Regions from separate parts of the Paenibacillus dendritiformis genome, predicted to be linked through region 3. Evidence: predicted binding sites of a transcription regulator. Region 3 holds the regulator's gene; each other region holds the start of a gene.
The links. Region 3 encodes LexA, which represses DNA repair genes until DNA is damaged. Its sites were predicted from a motif close to CGAACATATGTTCG; they were not measured.

Region 1 (3,277 bases), 1.2 Mb from region 3:
CGAGACGACTTCCCGTACGATTCCTTCTTCATAGCCCTTCTGGCTCAGATGGCGGATGATCTCCATCCTCGTTCTCGGCTTGCGCTGCAGATGGCGCAGCGCCTGCACATAGGCCTTGTTCCCCTCATCGGCCCGCACGATATCGTCAAGCGCGTCGAGAGCGATGTCCGCTCCCTTCAGAAGCCGGTACTTGATCATGACATCCTCATGCACGTTGAGGGACTCGCCGCTGTCGAAATGCAGGACATAGCGCCCTCGCTGGGTTCGATCCTGCTCCACCCGCATGATCGTCAGGATGCGTTCCTGCTTGTTCATCCGTCTGCTCCTCCTGTCTGCGCCCTCGCCCGCAAAGCCATCATTCATTGACTTCGCCGCATCCGCGCATGATTTCGCGTTCCCCGCATCCTTATGTACACGGACATGACAAAACAAGCGCCCTCACAGGAAGGCGCTTGTTCCAGAAACAGGCTTACGATTCCAGTTCCAGCTCCAGAGCATCCTCCGCCTCTTCGGCATCATGCTCGGAATGGTTCCGGACCACCGTCGACAAATTGCTTGCTTCACGAACCTTGTTCTCGATCGTCAGCGCGATCTCTGGATTTTCCTTCAGGAACTGCTTCGCATTCTCACGGCCTTGGCCCAGACGCTCGCCCTCGTACGAATACCAGGCCCCGCTCTTCTGAATAATGTCCATCTCCGTGCCGATATCTACGATGCTTCCTTCGCGGGAAATCCCTTCGCCGTACATAATATCGATGTCCGCCTGCTTGAATGGAGGCGCGACCTTGTTCTTCACGACCTTGATGCGTGTCCGGTTCCCGATCATGTCGTTGCCCTGCTTGATCGTCTCCACCCGCCGGACATCCAGCCGGATCGTGGAATAGAACTTCAATGCGCGGCCGCCCGGCGTCGTCTCCGGGTTGCCGAACATAACGCCGACCTTCTCGCGAAGCTGGTTGATGAAGATCGCGATCGTCTTGGACTTGCTAATCGCCCCGGACAATTTGCGAAGCGCCTGGGACATGAGACGCGCTTGCAGACCGACGTGGGAATCTCCCATCTCCCCTTCAATCTCCGCCTTCGGCACGAGAGCCGCGACGGAGTCGATGACGATAATGTCCACCGCGCCGCTGCGAACGAGCGCTTCGGCAATCTCGAGCGCCTGCTCCCCAGTATCCGGCTGGGACAGAAGCAACTCGTCGATGTTCACGCCAAGCTTGCTCGCGTATGCAGGATCGAGCGCATGCTCCGCGTCGATGAACGCAGCTTGTCCGCCAACCTTCTGCACCTCGGCAATCGCGTGAAGCGCAACCGTCGTCTTACCGGAAGATTCCGGTCCATAGACTTCAATAATCCGTCCTCTTGGCAATCCGCCGATTCCAAGAGCTATATCAAGTGCCAACGATCCGCTCGGCACAATCTCAACCTGCATGTGGTTGGACTCGCCAAGTTTCATGATCGAACCTTTACCGAATTGTTTCTCGATTTGGCGCAATGCCATTTCTAATGCAGCGCGGCGATCTGACACATACTCACTTCCTTTGTTCCATTTGATACCTCTATCATACCGTCTTTCGATCCGTTTGCCAAGCTTTTTTTCGAACATACATTCGTTTTTTTCACGGCAGTCTTTACCTTAAGATTCCATAAAAGGAACGTTCTTCAGCATCCTCCTCCCCTTGGACGCAAAAAACCGCAACAAAAGCGGCATGCGCCTTGCTGCGGTTCTTCCGTCCATTCAATTGTAACGGCTTCCGCCAAACCGGTCAAGCTTAGCCATGCTGACGGGCACGGCTCCACAGCCGGTACATGACCGCATTCACCGTTCTCAGACGAATCGTCGAACGGTCTCCCGTCAAGCGAAGCTCCTCGACCTGCGTGTCTCTCCCCTTCTCGGCGATGGCGATATAGACGAGGCCGACCGGCTTCCGTTCGGAATGGCCCGGTCCGGCGACGCCCGTGATCGCGATCGCGAAGTCGGTGTCCGCGATGTCCTGCATCCCTTCCGCCATCGCCTTCGCCGTCTCGGCGCTGACGGCTCCAGGCGCCTGCTCCCCTTCGAGAAGCTCGTGCGGAACGCCGAGGATTCGCTCCTTCATCTCGTTCGAGTACGTGACGGCACCCCCCTGGAACACCTCAGAGCTTCCCGGCACGGACGTCATCATCTCGGCGAACAAGCCGCCGGTGCAGCTCTCGGCCGCAGACAGCGTAAGGTTCCGTTCGCTCATCAGGTGGAGCAGCGCCTCGGGCAGAGAGATATCTTCCGCCGCGAACATATATTCCCCGATACGGCTTATAATGGCCGACTCCGTCTCTCCGAGACGCTGCGCCGCTTCCTGTTCATCCGCCGTCTTCGTCGCGAGGCGGACCAGCACTTCCCCTTCCTTCGCATAAGTGGCAATCGTCGTATGGTCCTGCGCCTCAATCAGGTCGCGGAGCATATCCTCCAGCTTCGACTCGCCAATTCCCGCGAATTTGAGCTTCCGCGTATGCAGCACCGAATGGTCCAGCAATCCGCTGCCGCGCAGCCACGGAATGACTTCCTGCTCGAACATCGGCTTCATCTCGCGCGGCGGTCCCGGCAGCAGGATGAAGGCCGTTCCGTCCGCCAACAGCGCGCTGCCAAGCGCAAGCCCCGTCGCATTCGGCAGAACCGCGGCCCCCTCGATCACCATCGCCTGGCGCTTGTTGCTCTCCACCATAGGCGTGCCCCGGCGGGAGAACATTTGCTCCATCCTGCCCACCGCCGCTTCGTCCAGGAAGGTTCTCCGTCCCAGCAGTTCGGCCACGATATCCTTCGTAATATCATCCATCGTCGGCCCAAGGCCGCCGGTCAAAATAATGAGCCGCGAACGGGTTCTCGCTGTCTCAAGCACATGGCGAAGCCGATGCGGATTATCTCCGACCACCGTCTGAAAATAAACGTCGATGCCAAGCAGCGCCAATTGCTGCGAAATAAACTGCGCATTCGTGTTGACGATTTCGCCGAGCAGCAGCTCGGTGCCTACGGCAATGATTTCCGCATTCATCCCACATCATCCCTTTTCTGTTCAGCATACGTGCACATTTCGAATCATACCGCACTCCATCCAAGAAAAAATAGGCCTTTTTCCACACTGGTCCAGACGGGAAAAAGCGCCTATTGTCCTGCAGACAGGCTACGAGAAATGAAGCACACTTTTATTTTTGACAAAATAATCAATACCCGAATAGATCGTAATGATAGCAGCGATCCAGGTAGAGATCACGTCGAACGGAATGCCCACCAGAACAAACG
Region 2 (3,277 bases), 1.4 Mb from region 3:
TAAATCCCGGTCAATATGCTGCGCCAGAACCTGGGCGGCCTGGGCATACAGGGGCTTCAGCGTTTCGGAGGAGCGCTCGATCTCGCGGATTTTCTTGGTCACCATCGTCTGCAAATGGGAGAGCATGACATAGTTTTTCATCAGCTCCAGCTCTTCCCGCTTCGGAGGAGGAGCAGGCCGAGCGGGCTCGGCGGGCTTATCGGGGTTGAGGCGCCGGTTCAACAGCGCTTCTTTATGCTGGGGAAGCATCATTCTGCTCGATTCCCACAGGCCGTTTTTTTGGAGTTTTTTGCTCATTTATAATGCCCCCCGATTTTGGCTGCCCGGTCTGCCGCCTGACCGGCGGCGGTCAAGGAAGAGGCGCGGACGATCGCCGCATTGCCGTACCGTTCTTTGATGCCGTCCGTCGCTCTCTCCAACGCTCTCGCTTTTTCCTGATCCTCGAACAGGGTAAGCTGATACAGCTGATCGTCCACCAGCTTGCTTAGCATGATGCCGGCGCGGCGGACCGGCCTGCGGTTCCAAAACGTATAGAAAAGCTGCTTGGCCGCGGCAAATACTTTGTTCGTATTATTCGTCGGATCCGGCATCGTCATTTGGCGGGAGAACCCGGTCGGCGCTTCGTAGGGGCTGCACATGCAGCTGACGGTAACCACCGAGCCCATATATCCTTTGCGCCGGCAATCCCGGCACACTTCCTCCGTAAGCTCGAGAAGAATCGTATCCACTTCCGATTCCGTGGCGTAGTCCCGGGGCAAGGTCATCATATGGCCGACCGATTGTGGCGGCGTGCGGAACGTATCCGGGGAGACGGGGCTGTCATCGAGGCCGTTGGCGGTGCGCCACATCACTTCGGCATGAATGTCCGACTGCTTGCCGAAGCGGGCGCGGAATTTATCCTTGAGCTGCGGCAGCGGGGTTCTGGCGATATCTCCGATAGTCGTCATGCCCAGGCGGGCAAAATGGGCCGTCATGCGGGAGCCGACACCGAACATTTTGCTGACCGGCTGAGGCCACAGCAGCGTCGCGATGTCGGACGGAGCCAGGGCGAAGATGCCCTCTTTGTTTTTCTTGGCCCATATGTCCGTGGCCATTTTGGCCAAAATTTTATTGGAGCTGATCCCGATCCGGACCCATACTCCGGTCTGCTCGAGCACGCTGCGCTGAATCTCTCTCGCCATGGTGACCGGGTCTCCGAACAGCGTCCGGCTTCCGGTCACATCGAGAAATTGCTCATCGACGCTGAACGTCTCGACGAGATCGGTGAATTGTTCATAAATTTGCGTAATGAGCAGCGAGACATCGATATAATGCTGCATGCGGGGGCGCATCACGATCAGGCGGGGGCACTTGTTCAGGGCTTCCCCAAGCCGCTCCGCCGTTGTTACGCCATAGCTTTTGGCTATCGGGCAAGCGGCCAGAATGATCCCCGATCGGCGCGCGGGATCCCCGGATACAACGAGCGGCATATGCTGATATTCCGGGTGCTCCGCTTTTTCCACGCTGGCATAGAAGCTTTGGCAGTCCGCCAAAAAGATAATCCGTTCCTTGCTTCCGCTCAATGTAACCACCTCAACCAATCGAGTCTTAAAATGAGAACGTGTATTCGTGTTTATTATATACCGAACATACATTCTCTATGCAAATGAAGTTTATGGAATCGGATGGCGGATGAGCCTGAATACCGCCGGTTGGCGGTGCTTCGTTCCGGTAACCGGCGGTATGCCGTGCCGGCGGGCCGGAGCGGATGCTGTTCCGCCCCTCGGGATGACGGCTTAGCTGTCTGCGGTCCCTTCCGGTTCCTCCGGGCCGCCGGAGATATGCAGATAGCGCTGCAGCAGGCTCTTGACCTCGGCTCGGATGAGGCCGCGCAGCATGTAGAAGGAGCGGTGGTACCCCCGGCACACGTACTGCACGCGCACGCCGTGATCCAGCCGTTCCTCGGACACGATCTTAATCCCGCGGTGCCGGAACTGCTTCCGGATGCGGAACAGATCGGAGGCGGCGTCGTCCTGCGCCTGGCGAAGCCCCTGGATATAAATTTCTGCCATCTTCAGCCCCGAGACGGCAATGCGGCCGATATCGCGCTCGAGCACGTCGAGGACGAGGGTCTGAAGGATATACTGCTTCACCAGCAGAGCGTCTTCCCCGTCATGAGGCGGAGGCCCGCTTGTCGCGGACAATACAGTCATACCGGGTTCCTCCTTGCGTAACTCCATTCACGCGGCGCCCCGCTTGACATCGCGGGGGCCCGCGGAAAGGTTGATAACCTCATTATACGAACTTGTGTTCTATTTTATAACTAATATAGCGAACAAACATTCTGTTTTCAATGGGTAAATGATGGTGGAAGGGAGCGAAATGGTTTACAATAAGAACAGAGGAAAAGGAAAGAGCCGGGATGGAAGAAGGAGTGAGCAGGAATGAAGATTACGCTGCATCGGGGGGAGATATTGTTCCGCCAAGGCGATCCGGGCACGTACCTGTACCGGATCATGAGCGGCGTGTTCAAAGTGACCCGGCTGCACGAGAACGGGAACATCGTGCTGTTCAATATATTGTATCCGGGCGAGATGGTACCGCATCATTCCCTTATCTCTCCGAAGGACTGCCATGGGACGGCGACGGCCATGGTAACCAGCACGGTAGAGCGGATTGAAGCGGAGGCGTGGTATGAGGAGCTGCGGAACAATTCCGGCAAGGCGCTCGAAGTGGCCAAGCTGCTGCAAGAGAAGCTCCGCTTCATGCAGCAGCGGCTCGATCATCTGACGATCGGATCGCCTGCCGAGCGGCTGGCGCTGCTGACCCGGTGGCTGGACACCATGACGAACAAGACCCCGCTTACGGACATGCTGACGCAGGAGGAGATCGGGCAGCTGATCGGAGTGCGGCGCGAGACGGTCAATCGTCTGCTCCGGCAGGGCGCCAATTCCATGACGAAGCGATGAACGGGCAAGCCGTTCAGCAGACCTATTGCTGCTGAACGGCTTTTTCATGTCATGGGACATTCCGGGAAGCTCATATGAGTAGGAAGTGAAGCGTTATTTATTTCGCTTGATAAAGGAGGTACCGAGCATCATGGACAACGAGCAAGCGCTTGGCTGGGCCGAACCGGCAGCGAGGCCATCCGCATGCGGGACGGGACCGTATTCCCAGGAGCGGATCCATATTCCGTACCGCGGTCCGTTCGATCCTTGCCCGCCGCTGCCCTACAAGACCTATATCCTGCCGCCGAATCTGTTCATTACGTTTCAACCCCCGAATTTGCCGCAATTCC
Region 3 (3,277 bases):
ACGCAGCCGATTCCATTTTGTCGTGCTTAGTTCGTCTTTCGCGACCCGCAAAAAAGGCCGGCGCAAAAACAGCATCAATGCCAATGCCAAATAACAAATAACAGTTACCCAGTACAGCGTCGGGGACGGCAGACTCGTACCGACACTGCCAAGCAGCGCATAAATGATCGTAAACCCGGTCAATATCAAAGGAAGAATAAAATTCCGGCCCTTGAATTCATCGAACGCAACCGTATGGGAAGCGATCCCCGGCTTGCCCTGCTTTTTGCGTTGTTTGTTCAACTGAGCGCTGTTGCGCCGTACTTGGCGTTCCCAACTACGCGACATCCATCCAGACCTCCTATATGTTACACACTCTAATGAACGATGTTTCCCGATTGATTGTTCTGTTCGCCTTCTTCGTCTTCGACATAGCGAATGCTGTCCAACTTGTTGCGGACCTGCTGACGGAACAATTCAAGGTACTGCTCTCTTAGCGCGGCCCGTTCTGCAAGTTCCTCCGAGTTCAGCCCTGCGCTCTTATGCTTGCGGGCCAGTTCATTGATGCGAGCGATTAATTTATCCATATTCATCTTGTACCCTCCATACCATGGTGCATATCTTCTACTTTGACATGCTGCATCAGCCTTGTCAAGCAAGCTGACAGCGATGGAATACAAGAAGCGGCTCCTTCGGCCTCAGCCGGTGAGAAGAGCGGTGCTGCGAGAACAATGATCCCGGCCTCAGCCGAATTATGGTCAAGAAAGTATCGGCACGACAAGGACGATGCCGGATTGCAGCGTATGTCCCCTTAAGTCATTCAACTGAATGATCTTGTATATGTACTCCCGGGTATCCATCCCGTTCGGTTTGTATTCCGTCGCGATTTCCCACAGGCTATCCCCAGGCTGAACAAGCACTCGCTCCGTACTTACAGAAGGCTGCCCGGATACTGCGTCGTCATCCCCCCATGCTTGTACGATTCCCGCGCACAAAAGGAACAGCAGGCCGGAGAGCAGTACCGCCCGAATCAATTTTCTTCTATTATAAGGCTTTGGCTTTACAGGCTGACGCAGCGTTGATCTTGCTTCCGTTCGATATGCGTAACTCCGTCTCGGGCTATATACCATTTCACTCATGTCCGCTCACTCCCCAAACACTTGTTCTATTCTTAATGTCCATAATGTAACACGAACATACGTTCAGGTCAACCGTTTTTGAGGAACGTGCGTTCTCTTTTTTTGTTCCCCAAATCCGAATATGGGGCATGCGTTGAAAGAAAACGAATAAACCGCATAAAATCAAGGATTTTTTAGAACTTACGTTTGTGCGAACGGAGGTTCTATGGTATAATTTTGACAAAAGAGCATTCATTGGAGTTGATATCTTTGTCTAAAATATCAAGTCGACAACAAGCGATCCTTGATTTTATACGCGATGAAGTCCGCACCAAGGGCTATCCTCCTTCCGTAAGAGAGATCGGGGAAGCTGTCGGCCTCGCATCGAGTTCCACGGTGCACGGTCATCTCGATCGGCTGGAGAAGAAAGGCTTTATCCGCCGGGACCCGACGAAGCCAAGAGCGATCGAACTGCTAAGCGAACAGTCGGATCGCCATTCAGAGTTCAGCCATGCCGTAGCACGCGTTCCCGTCATCGGGAAGGTAACGGCCGGCGAGCCGATTACGGCGACCGAGAACATCGAAGATTATTTTCCTCTCCCGGTGCATATGGTGGGAGACGACGAGAACATCTTCATGCTATCCGTTGTCGGCGACAGCATGATTGAAGCCGGTATACATAACGGAGACTATGTTATCGTCCGCCAGCAGCAGACCGCGAACAACGGCGATATCGTCGTGGCCATGACCGAGGAGAACGAGGCAACGGTGAAGACCTTCTACAAGGAACGCGATCATATCCGGCTTCAGCCGGAGAATCCAACTTTTGAGCCGATCCGGTTGAAGCATGTGACGATCCTGGGCAAAGTGATTGGATTGTTCCGTGATTTTCATTAATCCTTGCTGCATGGGTGCAAATGTGGAGAAAGCCGCTTTGAGTACAGGCATTTCTGTATTCGAAAGCGGCTTTTTGACGTGTCAGGGCGGTATAACGTGATTAATTCCGGGAACGATGTGGTAAGTTACGTTACATGACGAACTTCGAAAAATCCAATCGAGAGGTGAAGCATCATGACATCCCATCAGCAGATGAAGCAGACCCTGCCCGCCCAGCATCAGAACCGCCAACCAGGCCTCGAGACGGACATGAATCCGCGTCCGCAATTCGAATGCCATTCCTATTCCGCTGCGGGCAAGCTGAAGAACAAGGTTGCGCTGATTACCGGCGGCGACAGCGGCATTGGCCGCTCGGTCGCCGTGGCGTTCGCCAAGGAAGGCGCCGACATCGCCATCGTGTATTTGAATGAGCATGACGATGCCAAGGAAGCGAAGCGGCATGTCGAGGAGACAGGACGCCGCTGCCTGCTTATCGACGGTGACATCGGAGAAGAATCGTTCTGCGAGCGAGCGGTGGAACAGACTGTGAAGGAGCTCGGGAAGCTGGACATATTAGTCAATAATGCCGGTGAGCAGCATCCGCAGGGGCGCATAGAAGACATTACAGACGCACAGCTTCAACGTACATTCAAGACCAACATATTTGCGATGTTCTATCTGACGAAGGCGGCAATGTCCCAATTGAAACGGCATACTGGCGTTATCATTAACACCGCCTCCGTCACCGCGTATCGGGGAAGCGCAAATTTGTTGGATTATTCCGCCACCAAGGGCGCGATAGTCGCCTTCACCCGCTCCTTGTCAGCGAATCTGGCACCGGACGGCATCCGGGTGAACGGCGTGGCGCCCGGCCCGATCTGGACGCCGCTCATTCCGTCCACATTCGATGCGAATCAGGTCAGTCAATTCGGCGGGGACACGCCGATGCAGCGACCTGGACAGCCTCAAGAGCTCGCTCCCAGCTACGTGTATCTAGCCAGCGCGGATTCCTCTTACGTCACCGGACAGATCCTGCATGTCAACGGCGGCGAAATCATTAATGGCTGACGCATTAAAAGCTTAGGCCATTACTTAGGGAAGCACTCGATTTCGCGCGTTAACCTTTATGCCACCAAGACTCGACGATTTGATGAGCGACAGCCGGATTATATCCTCTCCCAATCAGATATGATACGGCTGCCGCTTCACGGAGCGCATGCTCAACGGATATTGTTTGCGCTTCTTTTAGTCCGTTAATCACCCATGGCTCAACGATCTGCAGTGTTTCAATCTTCAAATTTTGC

Region 1: a site for LexA is predicted at 1,600-1,613, ahead of recA (recombinase RecA). Genes of this name have one in related genera too.
Region 2: a site for LexA is predicted at 1,624-1,637, ahead of L6439_RS09470 (DNA polymerase IV). Genes of this name have one in related genera too.

The regions. Positions count from the first base shown of each region.
Region 1 is NZ_AP025344.1:2,370,246-2,373,522, reverse strand. Features, by position in the region: gene L6439_RS10355 (RecX family transcriptional regulator) at 1-315, opposite strand, end outside; gene recA (recombinase RecA) at 470-1,528, opposite strand; gene L6439_RS10345 (competence/damage-inducible protein A) at 1,773-3,029, opposite strand; gene pgsA (CDP-diacylglycerol--glycerol-3-phosphate 3-phosphatidyltransferase) at 3,159-3,277, opposite strand, start outside.
Region 2 is NZ_AP025344.1:2,158,398-2,161,674, forward strand. Features, by position in the region: gene L6439_RS09465 (YhjD family protein) at 1-297, opposite strand, end outside; gene L6439_RS09470 (DNA polymerase IV) at 294-1,562, opposite strand; gene L6439_RS09475 (YhjD family protein) at 1,776-2,192, opposite strand; gene L6439_RS09480 (Crp/Fnr family transcriptional regulator) at 2,424-2,948, shown strand; gene L6439_RS09485 (spore coat associated protein CotJA) at 3,079-3,277, shown strand, end outside.
Region 3 is NZ_AP025344.1:3,541,389-3,544,665, forward strand. Features, by position in the region: gene L6439_RS15565 (methyltransferase) at 1-327, opposite strand, end outside; gene L6439_RS15570 (DUF896 domain-containing protein) at 357-572, opposite strand; gene L6439_RS15575 (LysM peptidoglycan-binding domain-containing protein) at 738-1,118, opposite strand; gene lexA (transcriptional repressor LexA) at 1,368-1,994, shown strand; gene L6439_RS15585 (SDR family oxidoreductase) at 2,169-3,041, shown strand; gene L6439_RS15590 (hypothetical protein) at 3,091-3,277, opposite strand, start outside.